3 regions of the Propionibacterium freudenreichii subsp. freudenreichii genome follow, and region 1 is predicted to be linked to each of the others. Evidence: predicted binding sites of a transcription regulator. Region 1 holds the regulator's gene; each other region holds the start of a gene.

Evidence for each region. Region 1 encodes HrcA, which represses chaperone genes, less so after heat shock. Its sites were predicted from a motif close to TTGGCACTCGNNNNNNNCGAGTGCCAA; they were not measured.
Region 2: the regulator HrcA is predicted to act here: its motif matches at 4,469-4,495, upstream of groL (chaperonin GroEL).
Region 3: the regulator HrcA is predicted to act here: its motif matches at 2,000-2,026, upstream of groES (co-chaperone GroES).

What each region holds. Positions count from the first base shown of each region.
Region 1 covers NZ_CP010341.1:966,284-972,490, reverse strand. Annotated here, with positions in the region: gene RM25_RS04110 (metallophosphoesterase) at 1-871, shown strand, start outside; gene RM25_RS04105 (16S rRNA (uracil(1498)-N(3))-methyltransferase) at 860-1,609, opposite strand; gene dnaJ (molecular chaperone DnaJ) at 1,606-2,814, opposite strand; gene hrcA (heat-inducible transcriptional repressor HrcA) at 2,827-3,837, opposite strand; gene RM25_RS04090 (inositol monophosphatase family protein) at 4,095-4,871, opposite strand; gene RM25_RS04085 (DUF3097 domain-containing protein) at 4,949-5,830, opposite strand; gene hemW (radical SAM family heme chaperone HemW) at 5,925-6,207, opposite strand, start outside.
Region 2 covers NZ_CP010341.1:1,972,578-1,978,784, reverse strand. Annotated here, with positions in the region: gene RM25_RS08675 (MMPL family transporter) at 1-2,141, opposite strand, end outside; tRNA gene RM25_RS08670 (tRNA-Thr) at 2,421-2,496, opposite strand; gene manA (mannose-6-phosphate isomerase, class I) at 2,630-3,829, opposite strand; gene RM25_RS08660 (DUF3263 domain-containing protein) at 4,048-4,329, shown strand; gene groL (chaperonin GroEL) at 4,673-6,207, shown strand, end outside.
Region 3 covers NZ_CP010341.1:709,028-715,234, reverse strand. Annotated here, with positions in the region: gene groL (chaperonin GroEL) at 1-1,536, opposite strand, end outside; gene groES (co-chaperone GroES) at 1,558-1,854, opposite strand; gene RM25_RS02980 (glycine betaine ABC transporter substrate-binding protein) at 2,091-3,122, opposite strand; gene RM25_RS02975 (ABC transporter permease) at 3,126-3,863, opposite strand; gene RM25_RS02970 (ABC transporter ATP-binding protein) at 3,860-5,194, opposite strand; gene RM25_RS02965 (ABC transporter permease) at 5,191-5,832, opposite strand; gene RM25_RS02960 (class I SAM-dependent methyltransferase) at 6,051-6,207, opposite strand, start outside.

The DNA.
Region 1 (6,207 bases):
CTCGGTGGCACCCGCCCGCGGTCAGGCCGGCTACCCCCGGATGATGTTCACCGCCATGCTCGACGAACTCGACACCACCCACGACCACCCCTTCCTCGTGCTGGGCGGCGACATCACCTACGACGGCACCAGCGACCAGGTCGCGCTGGCCCGGCAGCTGCTCGCCGGCTACGGCACCAGCCAGGACGACTGGCTTGCCGTGCGCGGCAACCACGACCGGCCACGCCGCGACGGCACCGACCCCTTCGGCGACGCCTTCGTCGCCTACCAACACATGTGCGCCAACCAGACCCCCGAGGGACTGCGGATACTGGGCATCGACACCACCCGCGGCGGGGGCGGCGGATGGATCCTGCCCGACCAACTCGACCACATCCGCGCCTGCCTGGCCGACGAACCCGACCGCCCCACCCTGGTGACCAGTCACCACCCCGTCACCCACGACGCGGCCCTCACCTCACCGGCCGGGCCCCAATTCATGTTGCGGTGGCGTGACCGCCTCGCCGTGCAGAGCCTCGAACGGCGCGCCAAGGGGGTCTTCCTGCACCACACCGGACACACCCACCGGATGCGCCGCGGCAAGGCCGACGTGCAGGGCTCCCACACCGAATATTTCGAGAACGCGGCCTGCGCCGCCTACCCCGGCGGCTACGCACTACTCCACCTCTACGAGGGCGGCTACCTGCTCAACTTCTGGCGCATCGCCACCCACGCCGCCGAGGAATGGCTGTTCCGCAGCCGCTGGCAGGTCATGGGCCTCATGCCCCAGCTCACCCTGGGCACGACCAACGACCGCAACCACGTGGTGCTCAAGGACCTGTCGGGCCTGCACAGCAGCGGCAAGCCGGTTCCGCTGGAGCTACAGGTCTGAGCCGTTGGGCCCGCCGCGTGCGGCGAGTGCCTGGAGCTGGGCCAGGGCGACGACTCCGGCAGTGGATGCGCGCAGGACCGCGTCCGACAGGCTGACGAGCCGTGCGCCCGCGCCCCGGAAGGCCTCAAGTTCCTCGGGACTGATGCCGCCCTCGGGTCCGATCACGAAGACGCACTCCCCCGCGGACGGCACGCTCAGCCCCGACAGTGGCGTCGTGGCCTCCTCGTGCAGCACCAGGGCCAGGTCGGCCCGGGCCAGGCGCTCGACAACGCCCGGGGTACCGGCCGTGGAGACCTGCGGGATCCGGAAGCGCCGCGACTGCTTGGTGGCAGCGCGCGCCGACGAACGCCACTTGGCCAGGCCCTTCTCGGCCTTGGCCTCCCAGCGCACGATGCTGCGGGAGGCCTGCCAGGCGATGATCTCGTCAACGCCGAGCTCGGTCATGGCCTCCACGGCGATATCGGAGCGCTCGCCCTTGGCCAGTGCCTGGACGGCCACCGTGTGCAGCGCCGCGGGCCTTCGGGCGATCAGCTCCCCGACGCGCACCGAGACCGAGTTCTTGGCCACCGAGTCGATGACGCCGCGCAGGCCCGCGCCGGCACCGTCGGCCACCAGGACCGACTCGCCGACGCGCATGCGCTTCACGGTCGCGGCGTGACGACCCTCCGGCCCCTCGATGAGCACCACATCGCCCGGTCCGGCACCGGCGATATCGGCCAGGAAGAGCGGGTCGGTCATCCGGTGAAGGCCTTGCGCAGCTTCTCGAAGAAGCCCTTGTCGTCGGCATGGGTCTTGGCGATGCCGTCGCCGACTTCGCCCCGCGCGTCCGCCAGTTCCTCCAACAGCTTGCGTTGTGATTCGTCGAGCTTGGTGGGCGTCTGCACCACGATGGTCACGCCGAGGTCACCACGCTGCTTGCTGTCGCGACCACGCAGTTTCGTGACGCCGCGACCCTTGATCGCAATCCGCGCCCCCGATTGGGTGCCGGCGGGAATGGCGAGTTCCACAGTGGACTTCTTGGGGTCGGCATCGGCCAGTTCGGACTCAAGGGTCTTGATGGGCACCTTGCAGCCGAGCGCCGCAGCGGTCATCGGGATGGTCAGCATCATCTCGAGGTTGTCACCGTCCCTGGTGAACACCTCGTGGGGCTGCACGTTCACCTCGACGTAGAGGTCCCCGGCCGGTCCCCCGCCGGTGCCGACCTCGGCCTGGCTGCGCAGCTGGATGCGGTTGCCGGTGCTCACCCCGGCAGGCACCTTGACGGTGATGTCGCGACGGGCCCGTACCCGACCCTCACCCGAGCACTCGGGGCAGGGATCGGTGATGACCGAGCCGTAGCCCTGACAGGTGGGGCAGGTGGCGGTGGACCGGATATCGCCGAGGAAGGAGTGCTGGATCTGGGTGATTGATCCCGAACCGTGGCACTGGGTGCAGGTCACGGGCTCCTCACCGTTGGCCGAGCCCTGGCCGTGGCAGTGGGGACAGACCACATAGGTGTCCAGCGTCAGCGGCGCCTCGGTGCCGAAGGCTGCCTGGGCGAGCGTGAGGTCGAGGCGCACGAGTTGGTCGGAGCCCTGGCGCACCCGCGAGCGTGGCCCACGCGTGGTGCCGCCGGCACCGAACATGGCCCCGAGCAGGTCACCCACGTCGAAGCCCATCTGGCCGCCGCCGTTGAATCCGCCGAACCCTCCGAAGGGGTCGAAGCCGCCGCCGGCGCCGGCACCGGCATGGGCCGGATCGCCACCACGATCGTAGATCGACTTCTTCTGCGGGTCGGAGAGCACCTCGTAGGCCTCATTGACCTGCTTGAACTTCTCCTCGGCATCAGGATCGCTGGTCACATCGGGGTGGACCTGCATGGCCTTCTTGCGATAGGCCCGCTTGATCTGCTCGGCGGAGGCATCACGTCCGATGCCCAGCACCTCGTAGTAATCACTGCTCATGAGTAGGTGAAATCAACCTTCCGCCAGGAACTGGCCGACGTAACGAGCGACGGCGCGAACCGCCGCCATGGTGGACGGATAGTCCATCCGGGTGGGACCCACAATGCCCAGATTGGCACTGGCCTCAAAGGATCCATAGCTGGAGGCCACCACCGAAGTGGTCTTCAGGGGTGCGAAGGGATTCTCCTGGCCGATGCGCACCGCCACGTCACCGGGATGATCCGCTGCCGCCTCGCCCACGAGGCGCAACAGGACCATCTGTTCCTCAAGGGCCTCGAGCACCGGCTTGACGGTGGTCTCGAACTCGGCGCCGAACCGCGTGAGGTTCGGCACTCCGCCCACGGCCACGCGCGGGGCCTCGTCGGTGGCCAACATGTCGAGCACTGACGCGACGACGCTGGATCCCAACCGCGGCAGCGGTTGCTCGGCCAGGGCATTGAGCGCCTCGATGGCGCCGGCCGGCGGCTCGCCGTCGACGGCGGCATTGACGGCGTCGCGGACGAACTGCAGGTCATCATCGCTGTGTTCGGGCACGCGGATGCTGCGCTGGTAGACGGTGCCGGCACTGTTCACCACGATGACGATGGCCATTTCGGGCGACAGGGTCACCACCTCGACGTGGCGCAACCGGGCCGCGTTCGACTCGGGGTACTGCACGATCGCCACCTGGTGGGTGATCACGGCCAGCAGTCGCACGGTGCGACGCACCACGTCCTCCAGGTCCACCGCCCCTTCCAGGAAGGTGGACACGGCGCGGCGCTCGGCCGGCGACAGGGGCTTCACCTGGGCGATGCGATCGACGAAGAGCCGGTAGCCCTTGTCCGTGGGGATCCGTCCCGCGCTCGTGTGGGGCTGGGTGAGATAGCCCTCCTCCTCCAGCGCTGCCATGTCGTTGCGCACCGTGGCCGGCGAGACGTCAAGGTGATGGCGTTCCACCAGGGCCTTGCTGCCCACGGGCTCGCGGCTGGCGACATAGTCGGTCACGATGGCTCGCAGCACATCCAATTTGCGATCGTCGATCATCGTTTCCTCTGTCGCGTGCTCTGATGGGCCCGGTCTGCGGGGGCACGACCCAACGACATGGCCCGCCCGGCCCCGAAGGCCATGTTCCACTGGCTGTCTACGTCGCTTGGCAATCCATGCCCTAGAGTGCCAGTTTACTCCTCGGCCGCCAGTGCCGGCCACGCACGCGGACGGGCCCGCCTGCCCGCGGTGGACCCGACGCGGTGGGTCCCGGAAAGTAGGCCCCGCGCGGCAGGCCGGACGCAGTGACGCGCGGCTCAGTCGCGGCGCGGCCAGCCGCTGGCCACGCGACGGCCCGTCGCCAGGTCACGACATGACAGGATCGCCATCCTGCCGCTGCCCGGTCGGTAGAGGCGTCCGTCCAGGTGCACGACGTCGCCGCCGAGCTCCTGCAGCATGAGCTGGCCGGGCAGGTGATCCCACGGCTTGGGGAAGCGGTAGACGACGAAGTCGATGGCTGCGGTGACCACATGCGGGTAGTCGATCCCGGCCGAGCCGCTGGCGGGGATCACCGGGGCGATTCGCCCCTCCTCGTCAAAGCCGCGCCAGGCCCGGAAGGTGCTGGCCCCCTGGGGCGGAACGTGGATGGGTGCCGCGCTGATCCGTTCGCCATTGCAGTAGACCCCGCCGCCCCGGGTGGCCACATAGGCCTTGCCCGCGCGCGGCTGGTAGATCCAGGCGCCGACGGTCTCCACCCCGCGCAGCTCGGCCACCATCACGGCGAAGTCCTCCGAGCCGCGCACGAAGTTGTTGGTGCCGTCCAACGGGTCCACCACGAAGCAGTGCGGCGCCACGCCGATGGCGTCCAACTGGCCGGGATCGACGAAGGACCCCTCCTCGCCGACCACCACCGCATCGCGGGCGCCGGCCCGCAACTGCTGCGACAGTGCGCGCTCGGCCTCCCGGTCGGCCACCGTCACATAGTCGCCGGGTGCCTTTGAATCGATCTCGTCCTCGTGCAGGGCACGGAAGCGAGGCTCGACGATGTCAGCACTGACCTGCTTGATGATGCCCAACACCTGATCGGTGTCCATCGTCATCACTCCTGTTCACCGCCCCCACGAGCGCTCTTGCCATGGTCGTGTGGGCAATCGGTTGCGTCCTGCGGTTGTCAGCTGTCCTGGTCGATGTGGTCCTGGGTGACGAAATCGATCAGCTTCTCGACTTCCCGGACGAAATCCATGTCGAGGTCACGATATGTGGAAACCCTGGCGAGCATGGCCTGCCAGGCCCGGCCGACGTCTGCCTGGTCGATCCTGGCGTACGGCTTGTGGCGGGGAATGCCAAGGGCGGCGAGCGTGCCCTTCTTGAAGTCCCGGTCCATCGGCACGTCGGGCCAGGCCTTGATACCCAGGACGTCGGGCCTGATCGTCTGCCACACGTCGATGAATCGGTGACCCGTGATCTTCACATAGTCGCCGTATCCGGCATGGCGCACCTGGGCGGCAACCCGGGACTCCTTCGTGTTCGCCACGAGATGGTCGATGAGGACGCCGAGGCGCCGGCCCCTGGCCGGTTCGAACTCCGCGACGATCCCCAGCAGGTCATCCATGCCGCCCATGTACTCGACCACCACGCCGACGTGGCGCAGGTCGTCACCCCAGATCTTCTCCACCAGCTCGGCATCGTGGCGTCCCTCCACATAGATGCGCGAACCCAGCGCCACATGGGGTTGCTCGTGGCTGTCGGTGCGCGAACCGGAGGGGGTGCGCAGCGATTGGCTCGCACCGCGTCGCGGCGGGATGCGCAGCGCTACGGGACGCCCCTCCACCAGGTAGCCGTATTCGCCGACGGGGAAGGTGCGTCGTCGTTGGTTGCGGTCCTCCAGCACGATCATGCCGTTCTCCCAGCCGACCACCTCGCCGCAATAGCCATCTGATCCGACCTCGACGATCAGGCCAAGGCTCAGGGGCATGTCGGTGGTGCGGGGCTTGCCGGCATGACGCCAGTCCCCCGACAGCACGTCGTGTCCGTAACGATCGTGTGCGCTCACGCGGCACAAGCCTAATGACCCCCGGTGCACCCTGTCGTCCCGCGCGCACCGGTGGGCGGGACGACCACGGCGACCCGGGATTAATCCCGCGCGCTCAGTCCAGCAGGTCGCGGGTGACCGCATCGGCAAGCAGGCGGCCCTGCAGGGTGAGGTGGACCCGGTCGCCCACCACCGTGACCAGTCCGCGCGACAGCGGCTCCGCCAGGCGCGCCCGCTCGGTGCCGGTGAGTTCGCCGACCGGCAGCCCATCGGCGATCCGCAGCTCCAGCAGCACGCGCTCCTCATGGCGGGTGGGCGCGTCGATCACCTCGAAGTCCTCGCGGGGACGGGCACCCTCGCCGAGCAGTGCCGCATAGCGCCGCGGGTGCCTGACATTC
Region 2 (6,207 bases), 1.0 Mb from region 1:
AGGAACACCGCGATGATGATCGCCGCCGCCGAGGTGATGATGCGTCCCGACCGTTGGAGTCCACGGGCCACGGCCTCGTTGTTGTCGTGGCCGGCTTCCCAGTACTCCTTGATGCGCGCCAGCAGGAACACCTCGTAGTCCATCGCCAGCCCGAATCCGAAGGCCAGCATGCACGCCACGATGAAGGTCTCCAGCCCGTTCACCTGTGGCAGTCCCAGGTGGCCGCCCTCGAACAGCCAGGCCGTCACTCCCAAGGAGGCCACCAGCGACAGGCTGTTGATGAGCAGCGCCTTGAGGGGCACGATCAATGACCCGGTCATGAGGAACAGCAGCACCAGCACCGAGACCACGATGATCAACGCTGACCACGGTGCGCCCTGGGCCAGTGAGTGGTTGAAGTCGATCTGCGAGGCCGCCGCGCCGCCCACCCAGATCCGGTATCCGGGGTCCTCGCCCCGCAGGGTGCGCACCATGTCGCTCACCTCGGGGCCCACCTGGTCGGACGCGTCGACCCGCACGTCGATGCGCGTCAGCCCGGGCTTGTCCGCCAGCGCGCCGGGGCTCACCCGGGTGACGTGGGCAAGGTCCTCGATCTGTGACACCAGGGCGCCGGTTCGTTCCGGTGGCGCCTCGGCAATCAGGGTGATCGACGGCGTCGCCATCGCCGGATACTGCGACTGCAGGGTGTCGTAGCCGGTTCGGATCATCGAGTTGGCCGGCATGTAGTCGGTGAACGCGGTGCGCAGCCGCAGCGTGCCGATCGGGGAGGCCATCAGCGCCAGGATGGCGCTCACCACCACCATGATGATCCACGGGTGCGCGATCACCCGGTGGGCGAGCTTGTGGAAGGCACCGGTGTCACTCGACGCATCGCCCACCGCCCGCACCAACCCGCGCAGTCCGGGCACCCGTGCCAGCACCGAGGGCCGCACCATGTGCGAGCCCAACAGGGTGATGATCGCCGGGATGAGCGTCACCGCGCTGAGCACGGCGATCACCGTCACGATGATGCCGCCCAGGGCGATCGTCTTGAGGATGGACGAACGCATCACCAGCAGCCCGCCGATCGAGAAGGCGATGGTCAGCGCCGAGAACGACACCGTGCGTCCGGCGGTCTCGATCGACCGGGCCACGCACTGGCGCACCAGCTGGTGCGTCCGGTGTCGGTCGGCGGCCACTGCCGCGTCGGCGTCGAGGCGTTCGGCGAGTTCCTCGCGGTAGCGGCTCACCACCAATAGCCCGTAGTCGATCGACAGCGCCAGGCCGATGATCGAGATCACATTGAGGATGAACGAATCGATGCCCATCACATGGGTGAGGAGCCACAGGCCACCCATGCCGACGCCGATGGAGGTGAGCGCTCCGACCAGCGGAAGCCCTGCGGCGAGCAGTCCGCCGAAGACGATCACCAGCAGCACCAGGGCCACCGGTAGCCCGACGCTCTCCCCGCGGATCAGGTCCTTCTGCACCAGGTCGATGATCGAGTCGCCGATGGCGCGGGTCGACACCTGATAGGCCTCGGCCCCGGGGAATTGCTCGTGCAGCCCGTCGAGATAGCCGGGCAGGGCGGCATCGAGTGCCTCGTGGGCTGCCGATTGCTGCTTGGCGTCAAGCCCCGCATCCAGCGTGATCACCTCGGTGAACCCGTTCCCGTCGGCGGCCAGCATCGCCTGCGCCGAGGCCTGTGCCCTGGCGGTCGCCTCGGCCGCGGCACGTGCTGCGGCCGGATCGGCCTGTGCCAGCGCCGGATCCGTCCCGGGAACCCGGGCCAGCACCGAGAAGGCGTCGGTGACGGAGGCCACGTGCTCGACGTCGAGCTTGTCGCGCAGCGTGGCGACCAACTCGCCAGCCTGCGCCCGGTGCGTCCGCACGTCGACGCCGGTCACCACGATCGTCACCGTGGTCGACGATCCCCGGGCCTCGGCCACGGTGTCGGCGACGTGCTGTGAGTCGGTGTCGGGCACATTGGTCTCGCTGCTGGTCAGCCGGGAGAACAGGTTCTGGCCACCCCATCCGGTGAGCGCCAGGCTTCCTGTGATGCCCAGCACCACCGCCCAGATGAGGACGAAGGCCAGTGGGTGGCGGGACACGGCCCTGCCGATGCGAGTGAACAACTGAGTCTCCCAATGCGCGGCTGCCATAGCCGGACGGTCCGCTCAGGATAACACCGGGTTTCGTGATGGCTCCGGCCCCGAGGGGCCGCCCATCGGCCTGCGGAAGGAGCCCCGGTGGGGGTCGAAATGACAGCCAACCCACAGCGACGCCTGACGGTGACCACAATCACGCTGCGCACAATGGGAACTGCTCCCGGGGAAGGCCGGATGGACGGCAAGGACAAGCCGGGAGTCCAAAACTTGGGGCGTCGGGTCTGGTGGGTGATCCGGCGCCCCATTCCCCTGTCCGGGACGAGCCGGTCCACATGGAGCCCCCGGAGGGAGTCGAACCCTCGACCCTTCGCTTACAAGGCGAATGCTCTGGCCGCTGAGCTACGGAGGCGTGCCGGTTGGTCAACCTGCGTTGACCCGATCTGCAAGGGCCCAACGTGCCAGGGCCCAGGCTGCGGGCACCATTGTGCCTGCCGGGCCATTCTGCCCGCCAGCCGCGTCCGGCGCGAACCGGCGACGGGGGACTAGATCGCCTCGTGGAGACCGGGGGCCGCCAGGAATGCCAGGCAACTTCCCTTGAGGGTGACGTCCTCGCCGGCGTCGAAGAAGGCCGACTGGCCCTGCACGAGTTCGGCCTTGTGCTGGCCCCGGGCGTCCATCACGTCAACATGGCCCTCGATCACCAGCAGGATGCGCGACATCTGCTGGGCGGGCAGGGTCACCGTGCGGTCGGGCGACAATTCGGCGCGCCACAGGGCGAACTGCTCGTCGGGCGTCTGGTAGCGGGCCAGGCCACCACCGACGGGGGTCGGGGTGATGATCTGCGGCGTGCTCGGGCTGAAGTCCAGCAGGTCCACCAGGGCCTTCACGTCAATGTGCTTGTGGGTCAGCCCGCCCCGCACCACGTTGTCGGAGCTTGCCATGATCTCGATTCCGGTGCCCTGCACGTAGGCGTGCAGCACATCGGCCTGCACCCGCAGTCCCTGCCCCGGCTTCAGCGTGAAGTGGTTCAGCAGCAGGGCCGCGAGGATGCCCGGGTCGCTGGGGTAGAACTCGTCGAGGCGCAGTGCCAGGCGGGCGAAGTCGCCGAGCGGCGACTTGTCGTGCTCATGGGGCAGCGCCGCGGCGAGCACCCCGTTCACCATGGCCTTGTGCTCGTCGTCGGGACACAGGCATTCGAGGAACACCTCGGCCAGGCCCGCCTCGGCGCCGCGGTGGCGCAGCGGGCCGATCAACGATTCCAGGGGTTCGCGCGGCTGCAGCTCGTCGAACAGGGCCACGGTGCGCTTGGGATCACGGAAGCCGGCCAGCGCCTCGAAGGGGCTCAGCGCCACCAGCACCTCCGGCTTGGGCCAGGTGTCCTTGAAGGTGCGCTTCGGGTCGTCCACCGGCACCCCGCGTGCTTCCTCGGCGGCGAATCCGGCCTCGGCCTGTTCCGCGGAGGGATGTGCCTGCAGGCTCAGTGGCTGGGCGGCGGCGAGGATCTTCATCAGGAAGGGCAGCTTGCCGCCGAAGCGCTCATTCACCGGGCCGCCCAACAACTGCGGTTCATCGGCCAGTAGCCGGTCCAGGGTGGTGCCGTCCACCTTGGCAGGTGCGGAGTCGTGCGCGCCCAGCCAGTACTCGGCCTGCGGCGTCTCATCGGGCACGGTGCCGAGGATGGCTGGAATGGCTGTGGGTGATCCCCAGGCGTAGTTCTTCACGATGCCTGTCAGAGATCGCATGCTCTTCCTTCTCTCAGGTCCTGCGTTTCCAGGTCCTGCTTTCGGGCCTTCTGTGGCGATGTCGTGCTCCGCGATGGCCGCACCCCTCACCGGTCCGGCGCTGTCCATCATGTCAGTTGGAGGCCCCGGCCGGGCAATATCCCCAGCCGCCGCCGCGGGCCGTGTCGCCGGTTCCACAGGCTTTCAGACCATGGGCGGTGAGTCGTTAGACTGCGGGTATGCCCCAGGTAGCACACGACGCGCAGAGCGGCCCCGAGTTGTCGCCGCGCGACATCGCGATCCTCGACTTCGAGAAGACCTGGTGGAAGTCACGCGTCTCCAAGGAGCAGGAGATCCGGGAACGCTTCGACCTGTCGACCCCGCGCTATTACCTGATCCTGAACTCGCTGATCGACCGTCCCGAGGCCCTGGCCCACGATCCGCTGTTGGTGAAGCGACTGCGTCGCCTGCGTGAGCAGCGCCAACGGGAGCGGTCGGCGCACCGGCTGCACAAGGCCTAGCGCCCCCGGGGCAGTGATTGCCCTTGTCGACGCCGCAACGGCGGTGCAACGGGCCCTCGTCCCGACGTTCGGGCGTCCCCCGAAGTGCCTGCGGGGCCATCCATGGTTGAGTCGGGGCGGCTCAAGTCCACGTCAGACCTTTGCACTCGCTTCGGTCGAGTGCTAAAAATGGTGTTAGCACTCGGCGTGGCTGAGTGCCACGCAGGGAATCGAGGGTGAGGCCGGAAACCGGTCGTCCGTCGCGGGCACCATCATTCCCCTCCGACAAGTACCCGGGGGCCGTTGGCCCTCGCCAACATACGAAGCGCCGGCAGTCTGCGGCGCGGGAGGATTCCCACCAACAATGGCAAAGCTTATTGAATTCGACAGCGAGGCCCGCCGCGGCCTTGAAGAGGGCATGAACACCCTCGCAGACGCGGTCAAGGTGACGCTCGGCCCCAAGGGTCGCAATGTCGTGTTGGAGAAGTCGTGGGGCGCCCCCACCATCACCAACGACGGCGTCTCGATCGCCAAGGAGATCGAGCTTGCTGACCCCTACCACAAGATCGGCGCTGAGCTGGTCAAGGAGGTCGCCAAGAAGACTGACGACGTCGCCGGCGACGGCACCACCACCGCAACGGTCCTGGCACAGGCAATGGTCCGCGAGGGCCTGCGCAATGTCACGGCCGGTGCCAACCCCATCGAGCTGAAGCGTGGCATTGAGAAGGCCACCGAGGCCATCAGCAAGCAGCTGAGCGCGATGGCCATTGACGTCGAGACGCGCGAGCAGATCGCCCAGACCGCGTCGATCTCCGCTGGCGATGAGTCCGTCGGCGAGCAGATCGCCGAGGCCATGGACAAGGTCGGCAAGGAAGGCGTCATCACCGTCGAGGATTCGAACACCTTCGGCCTGGAGCTCGAGCTCACCGAGGGCATGAACTTCGACAAGGGCTACATCAGCCCCTACTTCGTCACCGACACCGAGCGCATGGAAGCCGTGCTCGACGATCCCTACATCCTGATCGTCGACGGCAAGGTCAGCTCGTTGAAGGACCTGCTGCCCATCCTTGAGAAGGTGCAGCAGACGGGCAAGGCGCTCCTGGTGATCGCCGAGGACGTCGATGGTGAGGCCCTGGCCGGCCTGATCGTCAACAAGATCCGTGGCACCTTCAAGAGCGTCGCCGTCAAGGCCCCCGCCTTCGGTGACCGTCGCAAGGCCATGCTCGGCGACATCGCCACCCTCACCGGTGGCCAGGTCGTTTCCGAGACCGTGGGCCTGTCGCTCGACACCCTGCCCGTGGAAATGCTCGGGCGTGCCCGCAGCATCACCGTGAGCAAGGACGCCACCACCATCGTCGATGGCGCTGGCGACAAGGACCAGATCCAGGGCCGCATCAAGCAGATCCGCAACGAAATCGAGAACTCTGATTCCGATTACGACCGCGAGAAGCTGCAGGAGCGCCTGGCGAAGCTGGCCGGCGGCGTGGCCGTCATCAAGGTCGGCGCAGCCACCGAGGTCGAGGCCTCCGAGCTGAAGCACCGCATCGAGGATGCCGTGCGCAACGCCAAGGCTGCCGTCGAAGAGGGCATCCTTCCCGGCGGCGGCGTGGCCCTGATCCAGGCGGCCAAGGCCGCCACGCTCGAGGGCCTCACGGCTGACGAGCAGATCGGTGCCGAGATCGTCTTCACCTCTGCCGAGGCTCCGCTGAAGCAGATTGCCACCAATGCCGGCCTCGAGGGCGGCGTCGTGGCAGAGAAGGTGAAGGGCCTCAAGCCCGGCGAGGGCCTGAACGCGGCTACCGGCGAGTACGAGGACCTGGTGAAGGCCGGCGTCATCGATCCGGCCAAGGTCACCCGCTCCGCGCTGGTGAATGCCTCGTCGATCGCCGGACTGTTCCT
Region 3 (6,207 bases), 260 kb from region 1:
GAGCAGCAGGCTGGCGATCGATGCCGCATTGGCCAGCGCGGAGCGGGTGACCTTGACCGGGTCGATGACGCCCTGGTCGATGAGGTTCCCGTACTCGCCGGTCTTGGCGTTGAATCCCTCGTTGGCCTTCATCTCGGCCACGCGGGACACGATCACATAACCCTGCTCGCCACCGTTCTCGGCGATCCAACGGGCCGGCTCGACGACCGCGCGCTGCACGATCTGCGCGCCGACCTTCTCGTCGCCGGACACATCGAGATCCGACAGCGCATCGGCTGCGTGCACCAGGGCGGCACCGCCGCCTGCGACGATGCCCTCCTCGATGGCGGCACGCGTGGCGGACACGGCGTCCTCAATGCGGTGCTTCTTCTCGTTGAGCTCGACCTCGGTGGCTGCGCCAACCTTGATCACGCAGACGCCACCGGCGAGCTTCGCAACCCGCTCGGACAGCTTCTCGCGGTCCCAATCGGAGTCGGTGCGCTCGATCTCGGCATGCAGCTGCTTGACGCGGCCCTGCACATCGGAGTCCTTGCCGGCACCCTCGACGATCGTGGTGTCGTCCTTGGTGACCACCACGCGACGGGCGCGCCCGAGGTCCTCCAGGCTCACCTCGGCCAGCTTGAGGCCGACGGTCTCGGAGATCACCTGGCCACCGGTCAGGATGGCGATGTCCTCGAGGATCGCCTTGCGACGATCACCGAAGGCCGGGGCCTTGACGGCCACGGCATTGAAGGTGCCACGGATCTTGTTGACCACCAGGGTGGACAGTGCCTCGCCGTCGATGTCCTCGGCGATGATCACCAGCTGACCCTTGGCCGCGATGACCTTCTCGAGCACCGGCAGCAGGTCGTTCATCGAGGAGATCTTGCCGTCGTTGATGAGGATGTAGGGGTCGTCCATGACGGCCTCCATGCGATCCTGATCGGTGACGAAGTAGGGCGACACATAGCCCTTGTCGAACTGCATGCCCTCGGTGAATTCGAGCTCGGTGCCCAGGGTCTGCGATTCCTCGACGGTGATGACGCCGTCCTTGCCCACCTTGTCGAAGGCGTCGGCGATGATCTTGCCGATGCCCTGGTCGCGGGAGCTGATGGTGGCCACATTGGCCATGTCATCGGTGGTCTGCACCTCACGGGCGGCACTGTGCAGGGAATCGACCAGGGCCTTGACGGCCTTGTCGATGCCACGCTTCAGCCCCACGGGGTTGGTGCCCGACGCGACGGCGCGCAGGCCCTCGTGCACGAGCGCCTGGGCCAGCACGGTGGCGGTGGTGGTGCCATCGCCGGCCACGTCGTTGGTCTTGGTGGCGACTTCCTTGGCCAGCTGAGCACCCAGGTTCTCGAAGGGATCGGTGAGCTCAACCTCCTTGGCCACGGTCACACCATCGTTGGTGATGGTGGGAGCGCCCCAGCTCTTGTCAAGCACGACGTAGCGGCCCTTGGGGCCAAGCGTCACCTTGACGGTATTGGCGAGGACGTCCACGCCACGCTCGAGGGCGCGCCGTGCCTCCTCGTCGAATGCAAGTTCCTTAGCCATATAACTAATCCCGTCCCGGCGTTACTTGACGACGACCGCGAGGATGTCGCGGGCGTTGAGCAGCAGGTAGTCGGTGTTGTTGTACTTGACCTCGGTGCCGCCGTACTTGGAGAAGACGACGACGTCGCCCTCCTTGACGTCCATCGGCACGCGGACGCCCTTGTCGTCAACGCGGCCGGGCCCCACAGCGAGGACCTTGCCCTCCTGCGGCTTCTCCTTGGCGGTCTCGGGAATCACCAGGCCGGAAGCGGTGGTGGTTTCGGCTTCCAGCGGCTCTACGAGGACACGGTCCTCGAGCGGCTTGATCGTGGTTGCCACGTCAAACCCCTTTCTTCACTAGTCCAGCGCCGGGGTTGCCGGCGCACACGTTTATCTTGTCCTGACCAGTGGGACGTCGTCGCGGTGCCATCCCCTGGGTTGGCACTCCCCAGCGGAGAGCGCCAACTAACAAGTTATACCCCGCCTAGCACTCGATCAAGCCGAGTGCCAGAGATAGTTGAGCGCGGGAGGCTCATCCCTGCTGAAGCTCCCGCGCCCATCCGTCACCGTCGTGATCAGGATTTCGGCTTGGTAATGAATCCCTGGGCGATGAGCCAGTCATAGGCCACATCGGCCGGCTCGCGACCCTGCACGTCCACCTCGGCGTTCATCGCCAGCAACGCATCGTTGGTGAGGGCCTTGGAGACCGGGTCGAACAGCTCGCGGTACTGGTCGGCCGCCTTGTTGTAGGTCTTCTGGCGCATCACGGGCGACACATTGTAATTCGGGAAGAAGTGCCGGTCGTCCTCCAACACCGTGAGGTTGAGCGCCTTGATGCGCCCATCGGTGGTGAACACCTCGCCGAAGTTGCACAGCCCGTCGGCGGTGGCCGAATAGATGGCGCCGGTGTCGAGCACCTTGCGCTGCACCTGGCCCAGCGACAGGTCGTACTTGGCGGCCATCGGCTCGAAGCCGTCATTGCGGCTGTTGAGCTCGCTCTCGACGCAGAAGCTCAGCTCGGACGACGGCAGCGCCGCCAGGTCGGACAGCTTGCTGACGCCCAACCGGTCCTTGGTCTTCTGGGTGATCGCGAAGCCGTAGGTGTTGTTCATCGGCGCCGGGGGGAGCCAGACCATGTGGTTCTTCGCCAGGTCCTCGTCGCGCACCGCCACATACTGCTGTTCGGGATCGATGATCGGATCGGAATGGCCCAGGTAGCTGATCCACCCGGTGCCGGTGTACTCCCACTGGAAGTCGATCTGGCCGCTGAGCAGGGCCTGGCGTGCCGACGACGAGCCCGGGATATTGGTCAGGTCGTTCACATCGGCACCGGCCGACTTCAGTAGGATCACCGCGATCTTGCCGAGCACCAGCTGCTCGGTGAAGTTCTTCGAACCAACTGCGACGCTCTGGTCGCGCAGGCTGATGTCGGCCAGCGAACCGGCCAGCTTGCCCTTCGCCGACAGCCCGCCGCCGGTGCCCAGAGCACACGACGAGAACATCAGCGAACAGGCCACCACCAGCAGGATCATCAGCCGACGCGGCGAGGGACGCAGCCCCCGCGGCGTGCCGTCCACAACCCGGGATTCATGCACGTGCTTGCCCATTGCTCACAGTCCCTTCGGTTGCGTTGCCAGTTCGAGCACCTGGCCGGCCCACTCCACCAGCAGCGCCAACAGCGCCACCAGCACGGCTCCCGACACCAGGATGCGGAAGCGGAACAGGGTGATGCCCGTCTGGATCAGGGCCCCCAGGCCACCGGCATTGATGAAGGTGCCGAAGGCGGCGGTGCCCACCAGCAGCACCAGTGCGGTGCGCACACCCGACATGATCACCGGGACGGCGAGCGGCAGTTCGATGCGCCACAGCACCCCGAAGTCGGAGATTCCCATGCCGCGACCGGCCTCCACCAGCGTCGGATCGACGCCCTGCAGTCCGGTGATGGTGTTCTGCAGCACCGGCAGGAAGGCGTAGATGCTCAGGGCCACGACGGCCGTGGGCACGCCGAAGCCCATGGCCATGGCCAACAGGACGATGACGCCGATCACGGGAGCAGCCTGCCCGGCGTTCGCGACGGCAACCACCGCAGGGGCGGCACGCCGGAAGCGCGGACGGGTGAGCAGCACGCCGATCGGGATGGCGGTGACCAGCACCACCACGGTGCAGATCGCCGTGAGCACGATGTGTTGCACGAACAACTCGCCGATCGTGCCCCAGGCGAGCTGGCGGGCCTCGATGTCGTCGAGGGTTGCGGTGGCGCGCCAGATGAGCCACGCGATGAAGCCGACAAGCACCAGGATCGGGATCCCGATGACCTGACGGCTGGCGCCCTCAGGCTTCAACTTCACTTCGTGGCCCCCTCGGACTCGCCGGTGGCGGCCTGCGCCGCGGCGGCCTTCTCGGCGGCCTCGGCACGGGCGTCGGCCTCCTCGGCGACCCTCTCCTTCTCGGCGCGGGTCCGCGCGGCGCTGGCATTGATGTCGCGCACATGTTGGGTGATCTGGTCGAAGGTGGCGATGCCGAGCAGGTGGCCGTCGTCGTCGATCACCACGGCCCCCTCGTGCATCGAGGTGACCAGGGTGTCGAGCACCGTGTCGAGGGTGACGTCGCGGGTGAGCAGGATCGGCTGGCGTCCCGGGCGGGCATGCACCACCTTGCCGCGCAGGTTCGTCGTCCACAGCCAGTCGACGGGACGATCGTCCTCGTCGAGCACCACCACCTGATCGCGCTTCTGGTGACGCGCCTCGCGCAGGGCCGTGTGCACCGAGTCGCCGGCGTGCACGGTGGCGGCCTGCTCGAGCTGGATCGACGCCAGCGTCTGCAGGGAGAGCTGCTTGAGCGCCGAATCCTGGCCGACGAAATCGGCCACGAACTCATCGGCCGGATTGGCCAGGATGCGCTCGGCGGTGTCGTACTGGGCGATGTGGCCGTGGTCCTTCATCACCAGGATGCGATCGCCGAGCTTGATGGCCTCGTCGATGTCGTGGGTGACGATCACCATGGTCTTGTGCAGGGTGGCCTGCACGGCCAGCAACTCGTCCTGCAGGCGCGCCCGGGTGATCGGGTCGACGGCACCGAAGGGCTCGTCCATGAGCAGCACGGGCGGATCGGCGGCCAGCCCGCGGGCCACGCCGACGCGCTGCTGCTGCCCACCGGACAGTTCCTTGGGATAGCGCTCGCGGTATTCGGCCGGGTCGAGGCCGACCAGCACGAGCAATTCGTCGATGCGCTTGTTGATGCGCGCCTTCTTCCAGTTGAGCAGGCGCGGCACCACGGCGATGTTGTCGGCCACCGTCATGTGCGGGAACAGGCTGCCGCCCTGGATGACATAGCCGATCTGGGTGCGCAGCTTGTCGGGGTTCAGGTCGCGGGTATCGCGCCCCCCGATGGTGATGGCGCCGCTGGTCGGCTCGATGAGCCGGTTGATCATCTTGAGGCTGGTGGTCTTGCCCGAGCCGGACAGGCCGACGAAGGTGACGATCTCCCCGGCCGGAATGGTCAGGCTGAGGTGGTCGACCGCCGGGATGTCCTGGCCCGGATAGGCCTTCACGACGTCGTCGAAGACGATCTCGACGCCGGAGGTCTCGGAGGATCCCGCCGTGGGGACGGCCGGCGCGGGCGCGTCGTGGGGCTGCCGGGCAGTGGTCGAATTATCAGGCGTGCTGGATTCGCTGCTCATGCGCGGATTCCTTTCGAGATGGACAGACGGCCGATGAGCACCAGGACGGCATCCGCCACCAGGGCGATGACGACGATGCCGATGGTGCCGACCAGGGCGTAGTTCAAGGCGTTCTTGCCGCCGATCTGGGCCAGGCCGGTGAAGATATAGGAGCCCAGGCCGGGGCCCAGGGCGTAGGCGGCCACCGCGGCGATGCCCATGGACATCTGGGTGGAGACGCGCAGACCGGTGAGGATGATGGGCCAGGCCAGCGGCAGGCGCACCCGCCAGAAGATGGTCCAGGGTTTCATCCCCATTCCCACGGCGGACTCAATGAGCGTCTTGTCCACCCCCAACAGGCCCACCGTGGCATTTCGCAGAATCGGGAGCACCGCATAGAAGGCGACCAGGATCATCGAGGTCACAGCGCCGATTCCGGCCAGCGGAATGAGAATTCCGAGCAGCGCGAACGACGGAATGGTCAGGCCGATCGTCGAGATGGTATTGGCAATCGGCTCCAGTTTGGGGATGCTCGTGACGAGCACCGCGAGGGCGATGGCGATGACGGTGGCAATGAACACCGATTGGGTCACCAGGGACGCATGTTGATAGCTGCGGAAGACGATGTCCGTCCACCGCGAGGCAATGAAATCACCCATTGGCAAGCATCTCGGTTCCGATCTCCTGTCGATTTTTGGACGGCGCATCCCGGTATCGGTACGTCAATCCACAAGCACCCGCCGCACGGCCACATCACGGGGGGCCGGGCCGGTCAGACCAGCAGCCCTGGGCGGCAGGCATACCTCGGCAAGGATAGAGGGTCGGCCTTTGTATGCAACCCGGACCCCCGATTCAGCGCCCGATTCCGGGTGTCAATTCAGGGTTTTGCGCGGCTGTCACGCAGCCTTTGCACCACCAGTGCGGCCAGCCCATTCGTGGTGGGGGTGAGCAGCAGAGTTGCGGCATTCGGACCTTTTGGATGCAACTTCTTGCGCAGCGCGGCGGGGTCGATTTCGACGGCCCGCTTCTTGATC